2 linked regions of the Pelorhabdus rhamnosifermentans genome follow. The protein of the gene in region 2 binds, or shares a complex with, the protein of the main gene of each other region. Links are inferred from orthologs where the notes say so. Each region holds a gene or a part of one and is shown on either strand. Other genes may lie near its edges.

Region 1 (12,182 bases), on a different replicon or contig from region 2:
GGTGGCACGGATAGTTAAATCACTAATCTTTCCACATTCCGCTTCACCTTCAACAACCGCATGAAGTATTTGCAAGTGTCGGGAATTTTTTACCTTTGGATGGTCCAAGGTCCTTTTTCTGCCGTCAGCAAGAAGCCACTTATTGTCCTTACTTATTCCGACGACACAATAAACATGACCTTGATCCCGCCCAACCTTGGAAACGACGATTTGACCAATTACGGAAGTATCACTTTTCAACTGTCATCCCTCCAATAACAGGGTCAAATCTTCGGTGTTTACCTCATACCTGCCGAGATTAATCATGGAATCAGGAATACTAACTGTCAGTATTTGAGGCACTTCGTACATATTCCTGCCATAGCCATGACCTTCTGTATATTCTTGTATTGCATGGAAGTGACCACTAAGATGAATACTCCCATTATCTCCATTTTTTAACTTTTTTAGTCCTGGCATAGTCTGTACTACTTCTTTATTCACAGAGAAGCAAGACATTCCAGGAAAACTCAAAATATATTTTTCGGCAATTCTATCCAGTTCGAGGGGAGTCATATTAACCACAGCGGATTTCATTTCCCGCTCTGACTTAATAATCATCATGCACGCTCGACCTTTAAGCTTTTCACAACGCCTTCATATACTTTATCAATAGGCTGACGCCCGTCAATTTCCGTATATAGCCCTTGTTGCTCATAATAAGCAATAAGGGGCTGAGTCTGCGCATCATAAACAGATAAACGATTCACAACGGTTGCTTCACTATCATCGGCTCGCTGATAAAGCTGACCGCCGCAAGCGTCGCAATTTTCGCCTTTTGTGGATGGGTTAAATTCCACATGAAAAGCTCTTCCGCATGATTTACAGATTCTCCGGCCTGTTACGCGTGAGACAAGATCGCCATGAGGAACATTGATATTCACTACTCGCGTAAGGTTAATGCCGAGTGCTAGTAAGGTTTTACCTAAAGCTTCCGCCTGTTCAAGTGTACGGGGAAACCCATCAAGAATAAAGCCTTTCTTACAATCAGCTTTCGCCAAACGTTCTTTGACAATCCCAATTGTTACACTGTCCGGTACAAGCTTGCCAGCATCCATAAATTCTTTCGCCTGCTTGCCAAGGGGCGTGCCTTCTTTTACGGCCTGACGAAACATATCGCCAGTAGAAATATGGGGAATTTTAAATTCCTCTACAAGCTTGGCTGCTTGTGTGCCTTTGCCTGCTCCAGGCGGTCCCATTAACAAGATATACATATTAAACGTCCCCCCTACTTCATGAAGCCTTGATAGTGCCGCGCGAGTACGAGCGACTCAATTTGCTTCATCGTGTCAAGAGCAACACCGACAACGATGAGTAGGGCTGTGCCGCCAAAATATACTCCTTGAATATTGGTCGCTGCCGCAACAAAGTTTGGCAAAATAGCAATCAATGCGAGGAAAACTGCACCGGCAAGAGTAATTCGGGTCATCACGCGGTCTAAATAGTCAGCGGTTGGTTTCCCCGGACGAAGTCCTGGAATAAATCCACCGTATTTTTTCATATTATCTGCCATATCCGATATATTCATAGTAACCGCAGTATAGAAATACGTAAAAAAGAGAATAAGCAGCGCATACAAAGATGTTTGTAGCGGCGTACCCCACGCAAACCACCCTGCCAGAGTTTTTACCCAGGGAATGTCAATAAACTGGGCAATAGTTACTGGGAACATGAGCACGGATGACGCAAATATTATTGGAATTACACCCGCCTGATTTACTTTAAGCGGAATGTGAGTAGAGTGACCACCATACATCTTACGGCCAACAACCCGTTTCGCATACTGCACGGGGATCTTGCGCTGACCCTGCTGAATGGCAATAACAAAAACAATCATTGCAACTGCAATTATGAGAAAGAACAATACATTAAACCAACTAATACTGCCTGCAGTTAAATACTGATAAATAACATGTAATCCATCAGGAAGTCTGGAAACAATACCTGCAAAGATAATAAGTGAAATACCATTACCAATGCCTTTTTCGGTGATTTGCTCACCAAGCCACATCAAAAATGTCGTACCTGCTGTCAGTGTTAAGGCAATCAGGAAAATGGAACCTATGCTTGGATTGATAATGGCCTGTTTAAGACCAAATGCCATCCCAATGGCCTGAATAAACCCAAGAACGACTGTACCATAGCGGGTGATTTGGGTAATCTTTTTCCGCCCTTCCATGCCTTCCTTGCCCCATTGTTCAAATTTCGGCACAACGACAGTCAGTAACTGCATAATGATGGAAGCATTAATATAAGGAGTAATGCTCATCGCAAAAATAGAGAATTTACTTAAAGCACCACCAGAAAACAAATCCAACAAACCGAACAAGTTGCCTGAGGTAAAAAGTTGCTCAATAACGGAGGCATTCACACCCGGAACAGGAATATGTGCGCCCGCCCGAAATACTAAGAACATAGCCAAAGTAAATACAATTTTCTGTCTGAGCTCTGTGATCTTTAGGATATTGGATAAAGCTCCAAGCACCTAGATCACCTCTACTTTGCCGCCAGCGGCTTCGATCTTGGCAATTGCTGTCTTGGTAAAGCCATTGGCTTTTACAGTAAGAGCCTTAGAAAGTTCGCCGTTGCCGAGAATGCGCACCCCGTCATAGACGTTTTTTAGAACGCCAGTTTCTACTAAAACAACTGGATCAATGACTGTGTCCGCATCAAAACGGTCCAGGGTTGATACATTCACTTCAGCAAATTTTAAAGCATGAATATTTTTAAAGCCCCGTTTTGGGAGTCTTAAATACAAAGGTTTCTGACCACCTTCAAAGCCAGGACGAGTACCGCCGCCGCTCCGAGAGTTTTGGCCTTTATGACCTTTCCCGCTGGTTTTACCAAGACCGCTGCCGAGTCCACGCCCAACACGGGTACGACTTTTCTTTGATCCTGGTGCAGGAGATAATTCATGTAATTTCATCAGTAACACCTCCTTAAAACTAGTCTTGTGATTCTTCTACCGTTACAAGATGCTCCACTTTATGAATCATGCCTTTAATGGCCGGAGAATCTTCTTGAATAACGGACTGATGCATTTTTGTCAGTCCCAAAGCTTTAACAGTAGCTCTTTGGTCCACAGGTCTGCCGATAAGGCTTCGGGAAAGAGTAATTTTCAGCTTAGCCACTTTTTTATTCCTCCTTAACCCAAAAGTTCCTGAACGGTTTTTCCACGAAGTTCAGCTACTTTCTCAGCACGCTTTAATTGTTCCAAGCCGCTAAGAGTTGCACGAACCATATTATTAGCATTTGAAGAACCGAGCGATTTTGTCAAGATGTCACGAATACCGGCAAGTTCAAGAACGGCACGGACAGGACCTCCTGCAATAACTCCAGTACCTTCAGAAGCCGGTTTCATTAAAACTCTACCTGCACCAAATTCGCCAATAATTTCATGAGGAATGGTGGTTTTTACAATTGGAACTTCGATAAGATTCTTCTTGGCATCTTCAATTCCTTTACGAATGGCTTCAGGCACTTCGCCGGCTTTACCAAGACCCATACCAACATGACCGTTTTCGTCTCCAACAACAACTAATGCACTAAATGAAAAACGACGACCGCCTTTTACTACTTTGGCAACACGGTTAATAAAAACGACTTTTTCTTTTAAGTCAAGACTGGCGTATTCTATTCTGGCCACTTGTATCCCTCCTTTTCTTAGAACTGAAGCCCTGCTTCACGAGCACCTTCAGCAACAGCTGCAATCCGACCATGATAAATATAACCGCCACGGTCAAACACAACTTTCTCAATACCCTTTGCTAGTGCACGTTTCGCTACTTCTTTACCGATCAATTTAGCTGCTTCAATATTTCCGCCCTTTTCGATAGTCGCACGCAATTCTTTATCAAGTGTACTAGCCGAAACGAGAGTCATACTTGTTTCATCATTGATGATCTGAGCATAAATATTATTTAAACTGCGGAAAACATTTAGGCGCGGTCTTTCAGCCGTACCAACAACATCTTTACGCATTCTGTAATGACGCTTTAAACGGGCATCATTTTTCTTGTGTTTACGAAGCAAGGTAGTCACTCCTTTCTGTATCGCAATTACTTCTTACCTTTACCGCCGGCTTTACCAATCTTACGGCGGATATGTTCACCTTCGTACTTAATGCCTTTACCTTTATAAGGTTCAGGTTCACGGAAAGAACGAATATTAGCAGCAATAGCGCCAACCGTTTCCTTATTAATACCTGAAACAATAATCTTATTCGGAGCAGGAACATCAAGCGTAATACCTGCGGGGGGCTCAACGACAACAGGATGAGAAAAACCTAATGTAAGATTTAAATTTTTTCCTGCTTTTGCTGCTCTATAACCCACACCGGCAATTTCTAAAGTCTTTTTATATCCTTCAGTAACACCTATGACCATATTTGAAATCAAAGTCCGTGTCAAACCATGTAAGGATCTGTGTTGCTTATTTTCACTGGGACGCTCTACAACGATGGTGTTATCTTCCATTTTGATAATCATATCAGGATGGAGAGTACGGGTAAGTTCGCCTTTCGGCCCTTTAACCGTCACCACATTGTCTTCCATCTTCACGGTTACACCGCTGGGAATGGCAATAGGCATGCGACCAATTCTAGACATATTTGCACCTCCTAGTCAAAAAAATGATTACCAGACATAAGCGATAACTTCGCCGCCAAGTTTTTCTTTCCGGGCTTGTTTATCCGTCATAATCCCTTTGGATGTTGAAATAACGGCAATACCCAAACCACCTAATACACGAGGCAGATGGTCATTTTTTGCATATACACGCATACCGGGTTTGGAAATACGTTTAATACCGTTAATTACCTTTTCCCGGTTAGGACCATATTTTAAGCTGACACGCAAAATTCCTTGTTTACTATCAGTAATCATTTCAACTTCTTTAATAAAGCCTTCGGATTTCAAAATTTGCGCGATAGACTGTTTAATATTTGAAGCCGGAATTTCAACCTTTTCATGATAAACCGAGTTAGCATTGCGGATACGGGTTAATAAATCGGCAATAGGGTCGGTCATAACCATTTCACATTACCTCCTTTCGTAACTATTTACCAGCTAGCCTTGGTGACTCCAGGAATGGCACCTTTATAGCTTAATTCTCTGAAGCAGATACGGCACATTTCAAATTTGCGGATATAGCCGTGGGGCCGGCCACAAATTTTGCATCTATTGTATTTCCGAACACTGAATTTCGGCTCACGCTTCCATTTTTCAATCAATGCCTTTTTGGCCACGAGTGACCCTCCTTCTTTTGTTATGCGCTAAATGGCATACCCATCAGTTTCAAGAGCTCGCGAGCTTCCTCGTCGGTTTTGGCAGTTGTCACAATGATGATATCCATTCCGCGAATTTTATCGATTTTATCATACTCGATTTCCGGGAAAATCAGTTGTTCCTTGACGCCCAGCGTATAGTTGCCACGGCCATCAAAAGCACGAGGACTGATTCCGCGGAAGTCACGTACACGAGGAAGTGAAACATTAATCAGTTTATCTAAAAACTCATACATTCTACTTCCACGAAGCGTAACTTTCGTTCCAATCGGCATACCTTGACGAATCTTAAATGCAGCAATAGACTTTTTCGCCTTAGTAATGACGGGTTTCTGACCAGTAATTTGTGCAAGATCACCCACAGCATTATCTAATACTTTCGGATTAGCTACAGCTTCACCAACACCCATGTTAATAACAACTTTGTCAACAACCGGAATTTCCATTACGTTTTTATAACCAAATTTCTTTACTAATTCTTGCGTAACTTCATTTACATACTTATCTTTCAGGCGGGTCATGTGTCGTACCTCCTTTCCGCGTTATTTATCTTGATCAATAATTTCATTGCACTTCTTGCAAGTCCGGGCAAGTACGCCATTTGCAAGAGCCGTCTTTTTAATACGAGTAGGTTCTTTACATGATGGACAAACGAGCATTACTTTTGCGGAATGAAAAGCGGCTTCTTTTACTACGATACCGCCTTGAGGCATTTTCGCACTTGGTTTGGTGTGGCGTTTTACTTTATTGACGCCTTCCACAACAATTTTGCCTTTTTTCGGCAGTGCTTGAATGACTTTTCCTTCTTTACCTTTATCTTTACCAGACAATACTTTTACTGTATCGCCCTTTTTTACATGCATTTTAACGGTCTCGGACAAAGCAGGACACCTCCTATACTAGTACTAGATTACTTCTGGTGCCAGGGAGATGATTTTCATGAAATCTTTATCACGAAGCTCTCTGGCTACTGGTCCGAAGATACGCGTGCCTCTTGGGCTCTTATCATCTTTAATGAGCACAGCGGCATTTTCATCAAAACGGATATAAGAACCATCTGGACGACGCAGACCTTTTCTGGTACGAACGACAACAGCCTTCACGACCTCGCCTTTCTTTGCCGTTCCGCCTGGCGACGAGTCTTTTACAGCAGCGACGATAACATCACCAATGTTGGCATATTTACGATAAGAACCGCCTAAAACGCGGATACACATAATTTGTTTCGCGCCCGTGTTGTCAGCTACATTTAACATACTCTGTTGTTGGATCATCGTTATCCCTCCTTATCCACGATTTACCGATTATTTAAGATTATTTCGCTTTTTCCAGAATCTCAACGACTCTCCAACGTTTATCTTTAGATAATGGGCGGGTTTCCATGATTTTTACTGTATCGCCAATATGGCTCTCATTATTTTCATCATGGGCTTTAAACCGAGTTGTTTGTTTTACGGATTTTTTGTAAAGCGGATGCTGTACAAGACGCTCAACTGTTACAACAACAGTTTTTTCCATCTTATCGCTCACGACTTTACCAATTCTTACTTTACGGTCACTGCGTTTATCTAACACATTATTTTCATCCAACACGTGTTATAATCCCCTTTCCTTAAATATCTTTATCTGATGGCCAACGTTTTCGGGGCCTAACTAAGCTAGGATTACGCTTGCGATGCGTTTAATTCGCGTTCACGTTGGATTGTTTTTATGCGGGCGATCGTCTTTTTGATCTCACGAATACGAACTGGGTTTTCTAGTTGTCCAGTTGCATGTTGAAATCTAAGGTTAAAAAGCTCGTCTTTTAGCCCAGCTAATTTCTGTTCCAATTCAGTTGCGCTGAATTCGCGGATGTCTTTAACCTTCATTATTCGTCACCACCCACTTCTTGTTCCGGGGCCACTGTATCTTCACGTTTAACAAATTTTGTCTTGATCGGCAATTTATGTGCTGCAAGCCGCATTGCTTCACGTGCAATTTCTTCAGACACGCCAGCCATTTCAAACATGACGCGACCTGGTTTTACAACAGCTACCCAATATTCCGGCGATCCTTTGCCGCTACCCATACGAGTTTCAGCTGGTTTGGCCGTAACTGGTTTATCCGGAAATATTTTAATCCAAACTTTACCGCCACGATTGATATAACGAGTCATTGCAATACGGGCAGCTTCAATTTGACGATTTGTAATCCAAGACGGTTCAAGTGCAACAAGACCGAACTCGCCATGGCTTACTGTGTTACCACGCATAGCGCGGCCTTTCATCCGTCCGCGAAACTGCTTACGATGTTTTACTCTTTTCGGGATTAGCATTAATTTTCGCTCCCTTCTTGAGCAACAGGGGCTACTTTTTTCGCTTCAGGCAAAATCTCGCCTTTATAGATCCAGACCTTAACGCCAATACGACCATAGGTAGTATGAGCTTCGGCAGTTCCATAGTCGATATCAGCACGAAGTGTATGAAGTGGAATACTCCCTTCACGGGTACTTTCGCTGCGAGCAATTTCTGCTCCGCCCAAGCGACCACCACACATGATTTTAATGCCTTTGGCACCCATTCTCATTGTCCGGCCGATGGATTGTTTCATAGCCCGTCTGAAAGCAATACGTCTTTCCAACTGGGAAGCGATGTTTTCAGCAACTAAAGTAGCACTCAGTTCAGCATGCTTAATTTCAGCAATGTTGACATCAATCGATTTGCCTGTTAAAGCTTTTAAGTTTTTGCGGAGCTCTTCAATGCCGCTGCCGCCACGACCAATAACCATACCTGGTTTGGCTGTATGAATCGTTACTTTCGTCCGATTGGCTGCCCGCTCAGTTTCGATTTGGGAAACACCGGATGCATAAAGTTTCTGTTTAATAAATTTACGAATTTTTAAATCTTCATGGAGATTAGTAGCATAGTCTTTGTTGGCATACCATTTCGCATCCCACGTTTTGATGACACCAAGGCGAAGACCATGCGGATTAACTTTTTGACCCACTTTTATTCCCTCCCTCGCCTGTTATCTTTCTTTGACTACGATGCTCACGTGACTAGTGTGTTTCAAAATTTTAAACGCCTGTCCACGAGAACGCGGATGGATCCGCTTCAAAGTCGGGCCTTGATCAACATAGGCCTCTGAAATATAAAGATTATCAGCATTCATATCACAATTATGTTCTGCATTTGCAACTGCTGATTTGAGTACTTTTTCTAAAACTTCCGATCCAACTTTCGGCACATGCTTTAAAATTGCGAAGGCTTCGCCTACATTCTTACCGCGAATTAAATTCATTACGATGCGAATTTTGCGAGGAGCAATTCGGATGTGCTTTGCCAGTGCTTTGGCTTCCATAGTTTAACCCCCTCTCGCTCTTTACTTCAAGCCTGATGTTTTTTCGCTGCCGGCATGGCCCTTAAACGTACGGGTTGGTGCGAATTCACCAAGTTTATGACCTACCATATCTTCCGTTACGTAGACTGGCACATGTTTACGTCCATCATGAACGGCAATGGTATGCCCCACGAAAGCCGGGAGAATAGTTGAACTGCGTGACCACGTTTTAACAACTTTCTTTTCGTTGTTTTCATTCATGACGCTGATCTTTTTCATCAAGCTTTCTTGAACGAAAGGTCCTTTTTTTATCGATCTGGACACCGCTTTGGCCTCCCTTCTCTACTGTCTATTTCGTACGTCTCTTCACAATCAAGCGATCAGACGCCTTTTTAACACGTGTTCTAGCACCATAAGCATCTTTACCCCAAGGAGTAACTGGATGTTTACGACCAACAGGCGAACGTCCTTCACCACCACCATGTGGATGGTCACAAGGATTCATGGCTACACCGCGGTTAGCCGGACGAATGCCAAGCCAGCGTGAACGGCCAGCTTTACCACTTGTAATGTTCTCATGTTCCAAATGGCCAACTTGGCCAATGGTTGCACGGCAATTCACATGAACTTTGCGGATTTCACCAGAAGGTAAACGAAGCATGGCATAGTCGCCTTCTTTGGCCATAAGCTGTGCTACAGAGCCAGCACTACGAACAAGTTGTGCACCTTTACCAATTTTAAGTTCCACATTATGCACGGAAGTACCAACAGGAATATTTTTTAGTGGCAAGCAATTGCCTATTTTAATATCGGACTCTGGGCCACTTGTAATAATATCACCCATTTTTAAGCCGTTTGGTGCAATAATATAACGTTTTTCACCGTCTGCATAATTTAAAAGAGCAATACGGGAAGAACGGTTTGGATCATATTCTATCGTAGCCACTTTGGCTGGAATATTGTCTTTCGTACGTTTGAAGTCGATCAATCGGTACAATCTTTTGTGTCCACCGCCTTGATGACGAACAGTAAGACGTCCTTGATTGTTACGACCAGCATGTTGAGCAAGCCGTTCAAGTAATGACCGTTCTGGCTTATCTGTTGTAATCTCAGAAAAATCAGCAACTGTCATAAATCTTCTGGCTGGAGTATAAGGTCTAAAACTTTTAACTGACATAAGTGTCCCTCCTTTACATCAAATTGTTACTTACAGAACACCTTCGAAGAATGGAATGGTTTCGCCTGGTGCCAAAGTAATAATCGCTTTTTTATAATCAGCGCGTTTTCCTTGGGTTTTGCCCATGCGTTTCACTTTACCAAGTACACGAACCGTATTCACTTTAAGAACTCTTACTTTAAATATTTCTTCAACCGCCTGGCGGATTTCAACTTTGTTTGCTGTCAGTCTGACAACAAAAGTAAATTTGTTATCCTGCATCAAGCTCGTCGTTTTTTCCGTAATTAACGGGCGAACGATAATATCACGTGCGTTGGACATTATGCGAGCACCTCCTCAATCTTGGCGACTGCACTTTTCGTGACAAACACCTTATCATGATATAAGAGGTCAACTACGTTAAGGCCCATCGATGTAATCGTTTTAACTCCTGGAATGTTGCGTGAAGACTTTTCGACATTGTCATTCTGGTCAGCCGTAATAATCAGGGATTTTTTCTCTGATTTTAGGTTTTTCAGCATAGCAACTGCGTTTTGAGTCTTTGGTTCAGCAAATTCAATTTCTTCGAGAACAGTAAGTTCCCCATCTTGCAGTTTGGCTGTAAGAGCACCTTTAATTGCAAGACGACGTGCTTTTTTCGGCATCGAAAAAGCATAGCTTCTCGGATGGGGGCCAAAAACCGTACCGCCGCCAACCCAAATCGGTGAGCGCGTACTTCCTGAACGAGCCCGGCCAGTTCCCTTTTGCTTCCAAGGTTTTCTGCCGCCACCACGTACAAATCCTCTTGTTTTCGTTGAAGCATTGCCTTGACGTTGGTTTGCTTGCTGCATCATCACGGCTTGGTGAAGAACAGCGTCAAGAACTTCTACGTTAAATACATTATCATTTAATTCTAACTCACCGGTCTGTTCGCCGGCGATATTATATACTGCTACTTTCGGCATGTAGTTCATCCTCCTTTCTTACAACTGGCAGTTATTTTAACGGTTTCACTGTATTGCGAATGACAACGAAACTGCCTTTAGGACCTGGAATTGCACCTTTAATGAGAATCAAATTACGTGCATCATCAACGCGTTGAACAGTCAAACGCTGAATAGTCACTTGTTGACCGCCCATATGACCTGGCAGCTTTTTACCTTTAAATACATGACCGCCGCCGCCACTTGTCATTGGACCTGTTGAACCAGGTTCACGATGAGACTTGGAACCATGACCCATGGGTCCACGACTGAAATTATGACGCTTAATTGTACCAGCAAAGCCTTTACCTTTGGCTGTGCCTGTTACATCAATGACTTCACCTTCGGCAAAAGTATCCACACCAATTGTTTGGCCTACTGAATATTCCGAAGGACCTGCTAAACGCATTTCACGAATGAACTTAACGGGTTTTACACCGGCTTTATCAAAGTGACCTTTCATGGGCTGCGTCACATGTTTATCTTTAGCAGCGCCAAAACCTAGCTGCACTGCATTATAGCCATCGTTTTCAATTGTTCTATTTTGAAGTACAACGGTATTTCCTGCTTCCACAACTGTAACAGGAACGACTTTACCTTCTGCAGTAAAGATTTGCGTCATACCAAGCTTCTTACCTAAAATTGCTTTAGCCATCCCTAACACCTCCTCCTACAGCTTGATTTCAATGTCCACACCGGCTGGAAGATCCAAACGCATTAACGCGTCAACAGTTTTCGCTGTTGGTTCCAGTATGTCAATAAGACGTTTGTGCGTGCGCATTTCGAATTGCTCACGAGAATCCTTATTAACATGAGGTGAACGTAAAATCGTGAAAATATTTTTTTCTGTCGGAAGAGGAATAGGACCTGATACAAGTGCTCCACTTCTCTTTGCAGTATCGACAATTTTGACTGCACTTTGATCTAATGCCTTGTGATCATATGCTTTTAAGCGAATTCGAATCTTTTGCTGTTTCGCCATTTTTTATTGCCTCCTTATCGCCCAGTTTCATTGAACGGACAGTTCTCAGTGGAAATTCCCCTGTTTCCAGCAACCTTCCACCTCATCGCCTTGATCCCAAGAGGTCTAACAATAAGGGTGCCCCAGCACCCTTATTTGCCTCGGTTGTAATTTCCTTATGCATTAATTGCTGAAACAACGCCGGCGCCTACAGTACGGCCACCTTCACGAATTGCAAAACGAAGTCCTTCTTCCATTGCAATCGGTGTAATAAGCTCAATATCCATGCGAATATTGTCGCCAGGCATTACCATTTCTACGCCTTCTGGAAGCGTCGTCACACCCGTTACGTCTGTTGTACGGAAGTAGAACTGCGGACGATAGCCATTAAAGAACGGCGTATGACGGCCTCCTTCTTCTTTCGTCAGTACATAAACTTGT
Region 2 (16,646 bases):
GTCATTTCGCAGAATATTCCTGCTTGATATAATATTTTTCTTTTACTTTACAAAAAGGAAGCCAGCCTGGGTTCATCACCCAAGCTGGCTATTTTGATAGTCAATAAGTAGGAGGTCTCAATAGATAATTTAAAAAAACAAGAGCGGTGCAATAATCAGCGAAATCGTTCCCGCTACTTTAATCAAGGGATTCATGGCGGGACCACAAGTATCCTTAAAGGGATCGCCTACTGTATCGCCAATAACCGCTGCAGCATGCGTCGGTGTTCCCTTGCCACCCAGATGACCTGATTCAATATATTTTTTAGCGTTATCCCAAGCCCCACCAGCATTGGCCATGAAGATGGCTAGTAAAACGCCGGATGCCGTCACACCAGCCAAGAAACCAGCCAGTGATTTGGCCCCAAGAACAAACCCAACTAAAATAGGCGTCCCTACAGCCAGAAGACCAGGAATAATCATTTCCCGAATGGCCGCCTTTGTAGAAATATCAACACAACGAGCATAATCGGGACGTCCTGTTCCTTCCATAATCCCAGGAATCTCACGAAATTGCCGCCGCACTTCACCAATCATCTCAAAAGCAGCTTTTCCGACTGCTTCCATGGTGAAAGCACAAACAAGAAAGGGCAAGGTAGCTCCAAGGAAAATACCAATAATAACCCCTGGCTCCGTAAGATTGACAACTAAGTGACCACCACTCAGTAACGAACTGAGCTGGGGATTCTTAGCCACTTCTTCACCAAAGGCAGTAAAGAGAGCTAAAGCCGTAAGCGCTGCCGAACCAATGGCAAACCCCTTGGCAATGGCTGCCGTTGTATTACCTACGGCATCTAATTTATCTGTAATTTCACGCACCTGCGGATCGAGTTCTGCCATTTCAGCAATACCACCGGCATTATCAGCAACAGGTCCAAAACTGTCTACAGCCACAACCGTACCTGCCGTGCACAACATGCCCATGGCCGCGATAGCAATACCATAAATGCCTGCTTGATTAAAAGCAACAGCTGTGGCAATACAAAAGACAATCATGGGGAGAGCCGTACTATGTAATCCCGTAGCCAAACCGGCAATAATATTCGTTGCTGCCCCCGTTTCGGATGCTTCAGCAATCTTTCTTGTCGGTGCCTTGGCGTGAGAGGTATAGTATTCAGTAATCATCCCCACGAGAATGTTCACAACTAAGCCACTGACAATGGCTGCAAAAATACCCAGCCCCTTTGCACCAAAAGTATTTGTGGCCAAAAAGAAAGCCAATATTGCTGTAATAATATTGGTTCCCCACAAACCGCGGTTAAGCGCCGCCTGCGGATCGCCATTTTCCCCTGTCCGTACTAAAAAAATACTGACAAGAGACGCAACAATGCCAATAGCCCCAAGGAGCAGCGGGAAAAGCACGCCATTGATACCAAAGAGGCTGTTGCCAATAAGCATGGTGGCAATCGTAGTAGCCGCGTAAGACTCGAATAAATCAGCCCCCATGCCAGCCGTATCGCCTACATTGTCCCCAACATTATCGGCAATGACAGCAGGATTGCGGGGATCATCTTCAGGAATACCTGCTTCGACCTTCCCGACAAGATCGGCTCCCACATCAGCTGCTTTCGTAAAAATACCGCCGCCAACACGGGCAAAAAATGCAATGGCACTCGCGCCAAAAGCAAAACTATTAATAATTGCGGGGTCGCGAAAAATGATATACAAAACAGATACACCGAGCAAACCGAGACCAACAACAGACATGCCCATAACCGCACCTGCACGAAACGACACGCCCAGCGCTTTGTTCAAGCTGGTCCGTGCCGCTTCAGTAGTCCGAGCATTCGCTTTTGTTGTAGAGCTCATACCAATATAACCAGCAATGGCTGAGCAAATGGCCCCGACTAAGAACGAGACAGCCAGTTGATAACCTGTGAAGACGAAAAGAACGATAAAAATAAGCACAGTAAAGGGAATTAATGTTTTATATTGGCGATTCAAAAAAGCCATGGCTCCTTCAAAAATCGCCTGTGACAAACTTTGCATTTTTTCATTTCCAGGGCTCTCTTTCAGCACACTGGAGGCTAAATAGCCCGCAAAAAGTAAGGCCACAAGCCCGGCAACTGGCGCAATATAAATCAGTTCCATGCTAAACATCCTCCTTTAATCGGATCACCTGTCCACCATCAACCTCATGCGAACCGTCGGATTTATTGCGAAAGCTTTACTAAAATCATGGTCACGACAGCAAACACACCGCCAAGAATCATGGTGGCTCTTGACAAAAGTTCATCGAGCCCTTTTTTCTTACCACCAAAAATTGCATCGGCACCACCGCCGACAGAACCGCCCATTCCGGCACTTTTACTCGACTGCATGACAACTGCCGCAATCAACGCCACACAAATAAGACCTTCCAAAAACATCAGTGCTGTAAACAAGACATACACCTCCTACTTTATCTTATTTATTTTAGCATAAATCTATTCATATTGACAAGGGACCCTGTCATGCAATTCAGCTTGACAAGGTCCCTGCGACAATAAGATCATTTTTTACATCTACTTTAAATTATAGAAAACATGGAGTCCTTTATACTTCGAAAGCGTACTCAATTCTTCTTCAATACGAATAAGTTGATTAAACTTCGCGACACGATCCGTACGAGTAGGAGCACCTGTTTTAATCTGACCGGCATTAACAGCTACGGCAATGTCAGCAATTGTCGCATCTTCTGTTTCACCGCTGCGATGTGAAATGACGCAAGAATAACCAGCTCGTTTAGCCATTTCAATGGTATCAAAGGTTTCTGTCAAAGTACCAATTTGGTTCACTTTAATCAAAACGGAATTGGCAACCCCTTTTTCAATACCTTGAGACAGACGCTGCGTATTGGTTACGAATAAGTCGTCGCCAACAATCTGCACTTTACTGCCTAATTTATCAGTAAGAAGCTTCCAACCTTCCCAGTCATCTTCACTCAAACCATCTTCAATGGAAATGATCGGATATTTTTCAACAAGACTTTCATAGAAGGCAACCATTTCAGCCGATGTTTTCACAATGCCTTCACCAGCTAAATGATATTTTCCATCTTTAAAAATCTCTGATGCAGCCGTATCAATGGCAAGCATAATATCCTTGCCTGGTTTGTAACCAGCTTGTTCAATAGCAGTGACAATGGCAGACAAAGCTTCTTCATTAGAAGAAAGATCAGGAGCAAATCCACCTTCATCACCAATGGCCGTGTTTAATCCCTTGCCTTTGAGAACCTTTTTAAGAGTATGATAAATTTCCGCATTCCAACGTAATCCTTCCGTAAAGGTTGGGGCACCTACTGGCATGATCATAAATTCCTGAATATCGACATTATTATCAGCATGTTTTCCGCCATTTAAAATATTCATCATCGGTACAGGCAATTCTTTGGCATTAAATCCGCCAAGATACTGATAAAGCGGCAAGTCCAAAGCATCAGCAGCTGCTTTGGCTACAGCCAGAGAAACACCTAAAATAGCATTAGCACCAAGTGTCGCTTTATTCGGCGTACCATCGAGTTCAATCATGGCCTGATCAATCCCTACTTGATCAATGGCATCCATGCCAATAATTTCGGGAGCAATAACATCATTGACATTATCAACAGCCTTTTGCACACCTTTTCCTAAGTAACGTTTATCATCATTATCGCGTAATTCAACGGCTTCATAAGCACCTGTGGAAGCACCCGATGGAACAGAGGCGCGGCCAAGTGTGCCGTCTTCTAAATAAACATCCACTTCCACTGTAGGGTTACCACGGGAATCCATAATTTCGCGAGCAAAAACATCAGTAATAATTGTGTTCATTGTGAAAATCCTCCTTGAATTTCGCTATTTTTATTTATTCACTAGCAGGCTCTTTCCTGTCATAACAGGTGGTTGCTTCACTTGCGCTAATTGTAAAATAGTCGGCGCAATATCACATAAGCGGCCTTCATTTAGTTTGACCGCTTTATGCTGCTCTGAAACCATAATAAATGGAACAACATTTGTCGTATGGGCCGTAAAGGGTACTTGATTAACAGGATCATACATAAACTCAGCATTCCCGTGATCCGCTGTAATCAGCGTCACGCCACCACACTTTTTCATAGCATCCACCAGTCGTCCCACACAAGTATCTACTACACCTACTGCTTCAACAGCAGCAGCCATCACGCCTGTGTGACCCACCATATCGCCATTGGCATAATTAAGAATCACAAGATCATACTTACCTGATTCAATGGCAGCGACAACCTTATCTGTCACTTTCACAGCACTCATGGCTGGTTTGAGATCATAAGTCGCCACCTTAGGTGACGGAACAAGAATCCGTTCTTCGCCTGCGTAGGGTGTTTCTTCGCCGCCATTAAAAAAATAAGTCACATGGGCATACTTTTCTGTTTCAGCAATACGAAGCTGACAAAGTCCAGCCTGACTAAAGACCTGACCTAAAGTCTCATTAATTTCTTGCGGCGGATAAGCCACAGGAATGGCAAAATGTCCATCATACTGTGTCATACTGGCAAAATGAACAGGCACATATCCTGTCGTACGCTCGAAGCCCGCAAAATCGGGCTGAGTAAATACTTCAGTCAGTTGCCGAGCACGATCAGGACGGAAATTAAAGAATAGTATGCCATCATTTTCCTTTACCCCGCATGACGGACACGCAATGACAGTCGGCTTAACAAATTCATCTGTTTCACCGCGATCATAAGCCGCCTGAAGCGCTTCAGAAGCAGTTTTTTCTGTAAAACCTTTCCGGCTGACAATAGCATCATAGGCTGCTTGCGTCCTTTCCCAGCGCTTATCGCGATCCATAGCATAATAACGTCCAGCAATCGTTGCAATACTGCCAATACCAACCTTGGCCAAATGTTCTTCAAGTGTCGTCAAGAACTCTGCCGCACTAGAAGGCGGGACATCCCGTCCGTCAAGGAAGGCATGAATATAAACTTTCGTTAAACCTTGCTGCTTAGCTAGATCAATTAAAGCCAGCAAATGACTTAAATGACTATGGACACCACCGTCAGACAACAGTCCCATGAGATGGAGAGCTCCGCTATTTTTGCGTGTTTGTTCCATCACCTTCAGAAATACGGGATTTTTGAAAAAGTCGCCGTCCTTGATGGATTTCGTAATGCGTGTTAATTCTTGATAAATCACCCGCCCGGAGCCAATATTCAAATGGCCCACTTCAGAATTGCCCATTTGTCCTTCAGGCAATCCAACGGCTTCGCCTGAACAGCGCAACGTTGTCGTGGGATAATTTTTCGCAAATTCCGTCATATTCGGCGTATATCCCTTAACGATAGCATTATAGGGATCATCGGATTTTCCAACACCCCAGCCATCCAAAATAACTAAGGCAATGGGCGTTTGTAACTTACTCATAGCAATCGCTCCCTTAAATCACAACCAAAATAATTAGTACTGCACTATTTTGCTGAATCCTTCAGCATCTAAAGCCGCTCCGCCAACTAAGGCACCGTCAATATCACTCTTAGCCATTAATTCTGCAATATTGCCGGCCTTAACGCTGCCGCCATATAAGATGCGAACTTTTTGGGCTATCTCGTCACCGAATAATTTGGCTACGGTGATACGGACGAGAGAACAAACGGCATTAGCATCTTCGGCTGAGGCTGTGCGGCCTGTACCAATGGCCCAGATAGGTTCATAAGCAATAACCATACTAGCCACTTGCTCCGCAGTCAGCCCCACAAGGGCCGCTGCAACCTGACCGCCAACAAAGCTATTTGTTTGACCCGCCTCTTTTTGTTCTAAACTTTCACCGACACATAAAATTGGAGTGAGCTGATAATTAAAAGCAGCAATAAGCTTTTTATTGACTGTCTCATCCGTTTCAGCGAAATACTGTCGACGTTCAGAGTGACCAATAATGACATATTCACAACCGACATCTTTCACCATTTCCGGGGAAATTTCACCAGTAAAAGCACCTTTTTGTTCATAATGCATCGTTTGTGCTGCAAGTTTCACCTTAGAATTGCACAAAACGCTGCGCACGGCATAGAGAGCAGTAAATGTGGGGGCAATAACCACATCAGCCTGCGAAACACCGGCTGTCAATTTGACAACATCCTGTGCCAAAGCCAAGGCTTCGTTCACAGTTTGATGCATCTTCCAGTTGCCGGCAATCAAAGGATGCCGTACTTCGGCAATTGCGGCAATACCTGGCAATACCTTGCCTTCCAGATATTCTAAAGAAGCGCCGCCGCCTGTGGAGATATGACTAATCTGTCCGGATAGTCCCGTCTTTTCCAGTGCAGCAATTGAATCCCCGCCACCAACAATACTGACAGCACCTGAATCAGCTACAGCCTTCGCCACCGCTTCCGTACCGACAGCGAAAGCATCCATTTCAAAAACACCCATGGGGCCATTCCAGACAACTGTCTTAGCACCCTTGAGGGCCTGAGCAAAAGCTTGCTGTGTTTGGCAGCCAATATCGAGAGCCATGCCGTTTTCATCAATCTTGTCAACTGCTACTGTTTTATGAGGTGCATCAGCAGCAAAAGCCTCCGCTACGACAACATCTGTAGGCAATAAAAGATTCACATGACTGGCCTTGGCCTTAACAATTAATTCCTTGGCTAATGCAATTTTTTCTGTTTCAATAAGAGATTTTCCTATCCCATAGCCTTGGGCAGCCAAGAAGGTATTGGCCATACCACCACCAATAATTAAGGTATCCACCTTCGTCAATAAGTTGGCAATAACACCAATTTTATCCGATACTTTGGCTCCACCAATAATAGCTACAAAAGGATGAGCCGGATTTGTCACGGCCTGACCTAAAAAAGCAATTTCCTTCTCCATCAATAGACCGGCAACAACCGGAATATACTGAGAAATTCCCTCAACAGAAGCATGGGCCCGATGCGACACACCAAAAGCATCATTGACAGCCACATCAGCCAGTGATGCCAATTGTTTGGAAAAATCGGCATCATTTTTTTCTTCGGCTTTGTGGAACCGCAAGTTTTCAAGCATCAATATCTCACCTGATTGAAGACCCTTGGATGCTTTTTCGGCTTCCCTGCCAACACAATCCGCTGCAAACTGAACTTTCTTGTCAATCAATTTGGCAAGTGCCGCAGCAACGGGTTTCAAACTAAACTCAGCAACCACACTGCCTTTCGGACGTCCAAGATGCGCTGCTAAAATAATCGCAGCACCTTGTTTTAACAGATAGTTTAGCGTCGGAAGAGTGGCACGAATTCGCGTATCATCCGTAATATTTTGTTCTTTATCCATGGGAACGTTATAATCCACCCGGACAAAAACCTTTTTTCCCGCCAAATCAATATCTCTAATGCTTTTCTTATTCACTTTCTATACCTCCTAAAAAGGGTCACACTATCGGTAATGTGACCCTCTCCAGCTATTTTTAAGTTATGACAGATTTAAAACTTATGCGAGTTCGGCAAGATACTTAATTGTACGAACCATTTGACTTGTGTAACTATTTTCATTGTCATACCAGGAAACCACTTGTACCTGAGTCAAACCGTTATCCATCGGAGCTACCAATGTTTGCGTAGCATCGAATAAAGAACCGTATCTGATGCCAATAATATCACTAGATACCAATTCTTCTTCAGTATAGCCGAAAGATTCATCAGCTGCTGCTTTCATCGCTGCATTGATTTGTTCTTTTGTAACAGAACCTTTAACAACGGCTATTAAAATCGTAGTAGAACCTGTTGGAACTGGAACACGCTGTGCTGAACCGATTAATTTGCCTTGCAATTCAGGAATAACTAGACCAATCGCTTTCGCAGCACCCGTAGAGTTAGGAACGATATTCACTGCTGCAGCACGCGATCTTCTCAAATCACCTTTTCTTTGCGGGCCGTCAAGAGTCATCTGATCACCTGTATAAGCGTGAATTGTCGACATGATGCCACTCTGAATAGGAGCTAGCTTATTCAGAGTGTTAGCCATAGGAGCCAAGCAGTTTGTAGTACATGAAGCAGCGGAAATAACTGTATCGCTAGCTTTTAACACTTTGTGGTTTACATTATAAACAATTGTAGGAAGATCGTTTCCTGCCGGTGCGGATATAACAACTTTTTTAGCGCCTGCTTTAATATGTGCTGAAGCTTTTTCTTTAGAAGTGAAGAAACCTGTGCATTCAAGAACAACGTCTACACCCAGTTTGCCCCAAGGTAAATCTTCTGGTTTAGCCTGTGCATAGATTTTGATCTCTGTTCCATCAACAGTGATGGAATCTTCACCTGCAAATACTTTATCACCTAAAGCATATCTGCCCTGAGCCGAATCATATTTCAATAAGTGTGCCAGCATTTTAGGACTTGTTAGGTCATTGATTGCAACAACTTCATATCCTTCTGCCCCAAACATTTGCCTAAATGCAAGACGTCCAATACGTCCAAACCCATTGATAGCTACTCTAGTCGCCATAATACAATTCCTCCTAATTATTTCTTTTTATAATATTCTGCATGGCCTTGGCGGCTGTCTCGTCTGTTACAAGAATACCAGTTTGGCTAGCCCGCGCCACAGCAATAATTGCCTCAGCTTTACTAGCACCACCGGCAACGGCAATAACGGAATGAATATTTGCCAAGTCACCCAGGTGTAACCCTACACTGCTTGTTGCATAAACAATCTTGCCTTCTAGCGTACAATAATGTCCAAGTGCTTCACCCACAGCACCCTTGTTTAAAATATCCTGGACAACAGTTTGTTCCATATTACGACGCCTGGCCATGGCTTGCGCCTGACCAATACTATGAATAAGCACACTCGTATGTTTAATTAGTTCACGAATTTCCTTGGCCTGGGGATCGCTCTGTAAAATCACTTGCAAAGCTTCCTCATTAATGCCATCTGGAATATGCAGCAAACGATAGGACCCGCCCAGTTTTTCAGCCATGACAGCGGCAATACTATTCGCCTGAAGTTCTACGCGTTCACCCAAACCGCCTCTGGCTGGTACAACAATGGAATGAGGGCGACTGCAATTCACCGATTCGGCAATCATAGACATGGTTGTTCCACCACAAACAGCAAGGACCTTGCCATCTTCGGCAAATTGTCCAATAAGCATAGCGGCGGCTCGACCGAGTTCACGCAGCACCGTCGAATCTCCTTCAGAATCGCCGGGAATAATAATGACCTTCTCTAATCTCAGTTCACTGACTAACTCTTCTTCGAGTACTGTAAGACCATGAAGCATCCGGACATAATCGGCTAAATCCGCAATAAGCTGCTCTCCTTCGTCTGTCACATTCATACCAATTGAGGTAAATTCCAATAGTCCGGCATTTTTAAGAAAGTCCACTTGAGCACGAACAATACGTTCACCCATGTTAAGCGTGCTAGCCAAAGCACGTCTGCCGATGGGCTGAGCATACTGAATATGCCGCAAAATATGATACCTTTCTTCCATAACAGCGATTAATTCAGGTGCAATTTTTCGATGAAGCTGAATGATATTTTTCACATAACTGCTCCTTAAATTGGCTAGGATAATAAATAAGATTGCCTATAATGATATCATGGACGCTTTTTGTCCCTTAGGACTGTTTCGCGTCCCTTTGATATTATTATTCCCCAATTGCATAAAAAATCCTGCTTGAAAAATAAAAATTTTAAAATTAAAAAAATTAATAGCGTTTTCGTTTACTTGAAGAAGCAATTCCTAATTCTTCGCGATATTTCGTAACGGTACGACGAGAAAGAATCATCCCCTTTTTACTCAAAAGATCCGACAAAAGCTGATCACTCAAAGGTTTTTGGGGATTTTCACTTGCGACGAGTGCCTTGAGCTCATCTTTTGCCTGACTGGCTGCCACATCCGGTCCTGACGAACTATGAATGCTGGCCGAAAAAAAGGTCCGCAGTGCAAACAGTCCATGAGGCGTTGTCACATATTTGTTAGCAATGGCCCGACTCACCGTTGATTCATGCATTTCAATGGCGTCAGCCACTTTTTTCATTGTTAAAGGACGCAAATATTTGGGCCCCTGCTTAAAAAAGTCATATTGAAAGTGAATGAGCTGCTCCATAACGCGATACAAGGTACGACGACGCTGTTCAATACTTTTAATCAGCCAAGCAGCCGCATTCAAACGGCCTTCAATAAATTTTTTTGCTTCCAAATCAGTATCACGAATGACTTTTTTATAATAAGAACTAATGGTTAGTCGGGGTACAGACGTATCATTCACTAGAATGACGAAGGTTCCATTGACTTCCTCCACTGTAATATCAGGCACAATATAACCAGGATCGCCAGCAGCAGCAAACGCCCGGCCTGGTTTAGGATCAAGTGTTTTAATAATATCAATGGCAGCTTGCACCTCAGCAGGCGTCGTATGCAGTTTGTCTGCAATAACTTTGCATCTTCCTGCCGCCACTTCATCCAGGAAAGACATAATAATCTGATTTACTAAGTTATCGGCAACCTGCCGATAATCCAGCTGCAGCATCAAGCATTCTTTTAAATCACGACTGGCCACACCGACGGGATCAAAAGTTTGCAAAACATAAAGCATCCTTTCAACCTCATCATAAGGACGCTTGAGTCGCGCCCCAACCTCCTCAAGTTTACAAATTAAATAACCATTATCGTCAATACAGCCAATAAGATAACTTCCAAGCTCCCGTTCCCTTTGATTCAAAGCCATCAAATTCAATTGAAGTTCCAAATGTTCATGAAGCGTCTTCGTATAAATACCGACATTTTCATGAGGTCCGGAAGCTGCGTCTTGAATACTGCCTTTAGGCGTATCATCTTGGAAATATTCCATCCACTCATAAGAATCCTGTGAAGAATCTTCAGCAGTCTGTTCAGTACTTGTATCAGAAAGATCTTCGCTCGGAGGATCTTCAATTTCCAGTACAGGGTTTTCTTGCAATTCTTGCTCAACAAGTTCACATAAATCAAAAGAAGAAAGTTGTAAAATAGCAATAGCTTGACGAAGTTCCGGCGTCATAATCAACTTTTGAGTGAGTTCCAGCTTTAGACCATAGTCCATATGCATGCATATCCCTCCTTGTTGCCGACATAAAAATCCCCTTAATTAATAAAAACTGCAAGCGCTTTATTCATAAATAATACAGCGACATAGAAATCGTATTACTATAGCGAAAATCAAGTAAAACGGTGAAGAAAAAAACTATGCCAACATCAAAATTTTTCAAGTGAACGCTTAGCTTGTACCATAATGGCACATTCCAAACGTTTTTTTTGCAAAGAGCAGCCCAGTTCATAAGGTTTTTTAATATCGTGATTCATTAAATCTGCGTTGGCATGACAACCACCGCTGCAATAAAACCTTGCCCAGCAATCAGGACATTTCTCTTTGTTCAAAACATGCGTCTCGCGAAATTTAATTGGAAGTTCCGAGTTCGTTACCCCCGTAAACACATCGCCGAGCTTATATTCTTCCCGACCCACGAACTGATGACAGGGATAAAGTTCGCCTTGCGGCGAAACAGCAAAATATTCATGTCCAGCACCGCAGCCGCTTAATCTTTTGGCAACACACGGTCCATGATTCAAATCTAAGTTAAAATGGAAAAACTCAAAACCATTGCCTGACTGCTTTCTTTCCAAATAAGCAGCAGTCAGTTTGTCATATTCGGCAAATATTCGGGGCAAATGTTCTTCTGTCAAACGATAATCGGCTTCTTTCTCAATAACAGGCTCTACAGAAAGTTCCTTAAACCCCATATCAGCCATAGCTAAAACATCATTAGCAAAATCAAGATTTTTTGCTGTATAGGTACCGCGCACATAATAGTTTTCATTATTACGCGAAAAAATAAACTTAGCCATTTTAGGCTGCACCGTCGAAAAACTGCCTTGACCATTGGGGAAAGGCCGCATACCGTCATGCGTCGTTTGACGTCCATCTAAACTTAAAACAAGGGCAATGTTATTATCATTCAAATAGTCAATCGTTTCGTCATCAAGCAGAACAGCATTTGTCGTTAAGGTTAATTTGAATATTTTACCTGTCTCCTGTTCCTTCTGACGAACATAAGTCACAATCTGCTTCACTACAGGCAAATTCATGAGTGGCTCGCCGCCAAAAAAATCTATTTCACAATGACGACGACTGCCACTGTGCTCGATAATATAGTCCACGGCCTTTTTCCCTACTTCAAAGCTCATTAACGTACGATCATGGCCAAAATCACCTGTTCCAGCAAAGCAATAGCCGCAACGCAAATTACAGTCATGAGCCACGTGAAGGCACAGAGATTTTACAACAGGTTTCTCACGGAAAACCATGGGAGCCGAAATTTCCGGTGTAAAGAGCTGTTCTGCCTGCTCCAATTCCCTTAACTCAGCCATAGCTTCCGTAAGTGCTTCGACAGAATAAGTACTCCCAAGCTGTTCAATAACCTCTTGATCATTGTGACCTTTAAAAATATCCAAAATATCATAGACTAATTTATCCACCACATGGACAAGACCACTATTAATATCTAGTACAATATATAATCCTAATAAATAAAACTTATGAATTCCCTTATGCATGCTTCAATTCCTCTCATAAAAAAAATGCAGCCCCTTTGCCTAAAACAAGCAGGGGCTGTTTGCTAAAAAAATTACTTTTGGCAAACTTGATTGCCTACAGTGCAAGATGTTTTACAGGCTGATTGACAGGATGCCTGACATTCACCACAGCCACCTGTATGTAAGGTTTTTTTCAATGATGCCGTATTCACAGTTGTAATATGTTTCGCCACGAGTATCACTCCTCGAATCAATGTTTTCTTTTAAGTTTATCATAGAACCCCATTTGAAACAAGCGCAATCACAAGGATGGGGAAGGACTCCCTTCCCTATGCCTTGGTCTTATTTAACGGAGCTTGCAGGCTTTTCGTAATAATACCAGGTCCCTTGTCAGGCAGTGGATCTGGTATAAACAACAATCTTACCGGAAGATTAGATGCACCGGGTGGTGAAAAAGTAAACCACAGCGATTTACCCGAATCATAAGAACCAATAGGCGACACAGCTGTAGTAGTATTGGCGCCAAACATCACCGTGTCAGGTGGTGTCAGCAGTGGATCAAGTATTTTGTGATCATATTTGATTCCTAAAGCCCCACCATACTCGCCGCCCCTGGGATTAAGATAGCCTTTGAATTTTTGATTACCCTCAAGGGAAGGAATAAAAATACGGTACATGATGCCATAGTTACCATAATTCATAACAGGCTTTCCTGTTGTCATATCGGTGCCAATAGCATAATGATCAAGTTCATTGTCAGCCAGCGTAATGGCAACAACACCATCTGTTGAGGGATTATAAACATCATCAGGCAACAATAGTTTGTCACGCCCTTCAAAAGTACCTCTAAGGGAAGTAACGTCATTATCAAGCACCTTTAGATTGCGCAGTGTCTGCTCATTATAATCTTTAGGAACCATGACTACCTTCAACTTAACAGGCTGACTGGTCTTAAAATCAAAGATGCCATTCACAAGTTCACCAGGCCGAACTGTCATCGACTTTTGTGTATTCCATAGATAGTCCTTTTGCCCAGCTGGAACCGTCACATCATAAGCACTGCGGCCATTCGCAAGATAATCTTGCTGGGCCGTCTTGCCAACAGTACCATAATCACCACCAGGACCTGCAAAACCATAATGATAGACAAAAATATCGGCTTCTGATTTTCCTGTATTCTCTAATAAAACAAGAATCTTTTTCGGCTCTTTTGTTCCATTTACATGATGGAAAAAGAGCCGCACATCGCCACTCACTGTATCTTCATACATAATGCCATCAGCATTGACTGTTTCGGGACTATCAGAAAGCAGCAGTTTTCCACCAAACTGAGTTCCTGTCAAAGACCATTCCGGTGTTTCGGCAAAATCAACGCGAGGTAAAACCTCCTGTTGAGCAGCCCCAATCACGCTTTGGCTCAATAATAAGAAACTACTTAACAATAAACAAAGTTTGTTCATGTTTCTCCCCCTCATCCACTTATTATAACAAAGGGCCGTATGAGTGTAAACGCCTGACCCATAAGGATGATTTTTACAAATAGCACGCAAATAAAGCACTCATAGAAAAAGACTTATAAAACACGTGTTTCACTGTTTTATAAGTCTTTTTCTCATATAAGAACTATGATTCGTTTTATTTATCTTAGGACAGCGCTCACAGGAATTTTTAATACCACTTTCTTTACTTTCGAATCAACTTTCTTCGTAACACAAGGGCGATGAACATCCCAAGGGAATAATACAGCAAACATTCCTGCTGACAGATTTAGGTCAACTTCATCAGCTATTTTTTTACTATAAAAAATCATATCATTTTTAGGCAACTGATTTTCCTCCACCCGGCAATCCTCAGTAAGGTAGGCATAACTAATAATTTCCTCACCCTGAACAATATACTGAACATCCAGATAGTCCACATGCGATTCTGGCCGACGCTTGGCTTTGGATTCTGTTTGATATTCCTGAACAAGTGCAAATATACCCTCACTTAAATCATATCTTCCAATAGGCATCGCAATAAAATCTGTCTTGCTAAGATAATCCAGTCCCATAGTAATTGCAGAAGCATAAACTGACTTTTCTTTATCAAAATTCTCAATAGACCCAAAAATCATAAAATCACCCCTATTTTTTTTACAATGCTCTAAGACACCAAACTTAAAATCACACCTCCTTTCAACAATTTTTTCAGCTAGAAGCTAGCCTCCTCTTTACTCAGCAAGTACAACTACTATGAATAACATTACTTCCTAAAAACCAAGACAATGAGAAATTGCTAAAACACTAAAATTGCCGATCGTAAACAGACGCTGCATCCGATTCTTAGGTAAATGGGCTAAATAGCAAGGACTTTAAGATACGCAATTTAAATTCCATGAGACCAAAATGTGGACGAGGAATATTCACGCGTTTTAGGCGATAGGGATTTTTATCATCCGGCAGATTATAACCAGGTACACCCGCGCACGCGCCACGATAACCCGCATTTCTTAAAAACTCAAAACAGTCCTTATCGTAAGCCCCGAAAGGATAGGCCAAAAATTCAACAGGCCGACCAATTTTTTCTTCAATGACTCGTTTTGAATCAACAATTTCCTGTTGTTTTTCCGCGCGAGGCACTTCATCCAAAGCAAGATGACTGACTGTATGAGAGCCTATCTCGGTATGACGGTCTTGCATGGTTCGAATTTCATCCCATGATAGATACTCTTCCTCACCTGGCTTGCTGGAAATAATAAACACCGTACCGGAAAAACCATACTTTTCCATAAGAGGCAGTGCCTGAGTATAATTATCTTCATAGCCGTCATCAAACGTCAACACAATGGGCTTGTCAGGCAAAGTACCGCGCCCTTCCCTCGCTTCGAAAACATCATGAAGGGATACGCTATGATAGCCTTCTTGTTTTAAATAGTTCAGTTGCGCTTCAAACTGCTTCGGATCAATGCTATACATTTCGCCATCAGCAACAACTTCATGATATGCCAAAATAGGCACACCTTGCATTTTGGTCCGACCCCATAAGAAGATCAGTAATGCGATACAACAAAGTAACAGGACGATCCAGCCTGTTCGCTTATTAAACATTTATTTTCCCCCTGTCAAAGCCTGCGCGATTTGTTCCAATTTGCGCAGGCGATGATTCATACCTGACTTACCTACCGTACCGCCTAACTTCTCTACAAGTTCCTGCAGCGTTGCTTCAGGATAGTTAAGTCTAACTTCTGCGGCCTCACGTAAAGTACCTGGAAGACTCGCCAGCCCTTGGGCTTTGGCAATCAATTTGATATTTTCCACTTGACGAAAAGAAGCATCCACGGTTTTTTGCAAATTGGCTGTTTCACAATTGACCAAACGATTCACTCTGTTGCGCATTTCTTTGACACGTCGCACATTTTTAAATAGTTTCACTGATTCGCTCGCACCAATAAGACGCAGAAAAGCCTCAATAGCGTCACCATCTTTCAGATAAACAATATAATCCGCTTTCCTGTCTGTCATACGCGCGGGAAAATTGAAATACTTCATCAATCCGACAAGTGTTTTTCCATATTCTTCACTACTCGAAACCAACTCTAAATGATAATCTCCTTCAGGCCTGTTGACAGAACCACCGCCTAAAAAAGCTCCACGCAAATAAGCTTTGCGACAACAAGCTTTACGGAAAAAGGCCTTGTCCTGACCCGAATAAATCTCTCCTTCACGCATAAGACCCAATTGTGTTAATAACTCAGTCACTTCAGATGTCGGAATGACTTTGACGAGATAAGAATTATTCTTTTTAAGTCGGCGACTGCGCGTCACAACGACTTGTGTTTGCAGTTGAAACCGCTGTTTCATAACAACGAGAACCTTACGCGCCACAGCGGCGTTTTCCGTCGTAAAGTTGATCCCCAAATTCCGATTGCCACCAATGACCATATTGCCACCCATGCGCATCAAAGAAGCCAGTTCCGCCGTTTGGCAGCAACTTTTGCTGCTAACAACGCGAGCCAGCTCATTTTTTACACTATTTGCGTAGGATATAGGAACTGACATACTCTCACCCGACTATTTTTCATCCTTTAATTCTTTCAGATGTTCGCCAATCAAGTAATAATCAAGAAGCTTCAT

What was found.
Region 1: the proteins of secG (region 2) and secY are in contact, whole or in part, in a crystal structure (PDB 5AWW), measured with the Thermus thermophilus proteins. The link is inferred for Pelorhabdus rhamnosifermentans from one-to-one orthologs. Residues at the interface, in WP_223903268.1 of Thermus thermophilus: Tyr5, Ile9, Tyr12, Leu13, Ala16, Leu19, Val20, Val23, Leu24, Gln26, Glu27, Pro28, Gln30, Gly31, Ala32, Asp34, Leu35, Met36, Gly37, Gly38, Ser39, Ala40, Asp41, Leu42, Phe43, Ala45, Arg46, Val48, Tyr53, Thr56; in WP_096411648.1 of Thermus thermophilus: Leu14, Gln16, Arg17, Phe20, Ile34, Pro35, Pro37, Ile72, Arg108, Arg109, Asn112, Gln113, Arg116, Ile117, Ile120, Pro145, Gly146, Trp147, Phe152, Phe155, Val156, Val159, Thr160, Val162, Ala163, Gly164, Ala166, Leu167, Trp170, Glu173.

What each region holds. Positions count from the first base shown.
Region 1 is NZ_JAHGVE010000010.1:48,034-60,215, reverse strand. What follows is about bases 397-3,297. They hold secY (preprotein translocase subunit SecY), read right to left. Parts: upstream 2,525-3,297; coding sequence 1,268-2,524; downstream 397-1,267. Other genes in these bases: rpsE (30S ribosomal protein S5), read right to left, coding at 3,185-3,297; rpmD (50S ribosomal protein L30), read right to left, coding at 2,985-3,170; rplO (50S ribosomal protein L15), read right to left, coding at 2,525-2,965; Ga0466249_RS13395 (adenylate kinase), read right to left, coding at 600-1,253; Ga0466249_RS13400 (M24 family metallopeptidase), read right to left, coding at 397-603. In the rest of the region: Ga0466249_RS13405 (KOW domain-containing RNA-binding protein), read right to left, coding at 1-240; more of Ga0466249_RS13400, read right to left, coding at 244-396; more of rpsE, read right to left, coding at 3,298-3,685; rplR (50S ribosomal protein L18), read right to left, coding at 3,703-4,071; rplF (50S ribosomal protein L6), read right to left, coding at 4,098-4,646; rpsH (30S ribosomal protein S8), read right to left, coding at 4,674-5,072; Ga0466249_RS13355 (type Z 30S ribosomal protein S14), read right to left, coding at 5,099-5,284; rplE (50S ribosomal protein L5), read right to left, coding at 5,305-5,844; rplX (50S ribosomal protein L24), read right to left, coding at 5,866-6,204; rplN (50S ribosomal protein L14), read right to left, coding at 6,229-6,597; rpsQ (30S ribosomal protein S17), read right to left, coding at 6,638-6,913; rpmC (50S ribosomal protein L29), read right to left, coding at 6,988-7,191; rplP (50S ribosomal protein L16), read right to left, coding at 7,191-7,637; rpsC (30S ribosomal protein S3), read right to left, coding at 7,637-8,308; rplV (50S ribosomal protein L22), read right to left, coding at 8,330-8,662; rpsS (30S ribosomal protein S19), read right to left, coding at 8,684-8,965; and 6 more genes. UniProt on the Bacillus subtilis protein: The central subunit of the protein translocation channel SecYEG. Consists of two halves formed by TMs 1-5 and 6-10.
Region 2 is NZ_JAHGVE010000001.1:316,433-333,078, reverse strand. Bases 813-3,656 are described here. They hold secG (preprotein translocase subunit SecG), read right to left. Parts: upstream 2,433-3,656; coding sequence 2,193-2,432; downstream 813-2,192. Other genes in these bases: eno (phosphopyruvate hydratase), read right to left, coding at 2,544-3,656; Ga0466249_RS01625 (sodium-translocating pyrophosphatase), read right to left, coding at 813-2,130. Outside these bases: more of Ga0466249_RS01625, read right to left, coding at 130-812; more of eno, read right to left, coding at 3,657-3,830; gpmI (2,3-bisphosphoglycerate-independent phosphoglycerate mutase), read right to left, coding at 3,861-5,402; tpiA (triose-phosphate isomerase), read right to left, coding at 5,436-7,364; gap (type I glyceraldehyde-3-phosphate dehydrogenase), read right to left, coding at 7,446-8,459; Ga0466249_RS01595 (sugar-binding transcriptional regulator), read right to left, coding at 8,473-9,504; rpoN (RNA polymerase factor sigma-54), read right to left, coding at 9,668-11,047; scfB (thioether cross-link-forming SCIFF peptide maturase), read right to left, coding at 11,194-12,552; scfA (six-cysteine ranthipeptide SCIFF), read right to left, coding at 12,624-12,764; Ga0466249_RS01575 (copper amine oxidase), read right to left, coding at 12,861-13,991; Ga0466249_RS01570 (NanQ anomerase/TabA/YiaL family protein), read right to left, coding at 14,171-14,647; Ga0466249_RS01565 (polysaccharide deacetylase family protein), read right to left, coding at 14,856-15,620; DNA-binding protein WhiA, read right to left, coding at 15,621-16,571; gluconeogenesis morphogenetic factor MgfK, read right to left, coding at 16,584-16,646. UniProt on the Bacillus subtilis protein: Involved in protein export. Participates in an early event of protein translocation.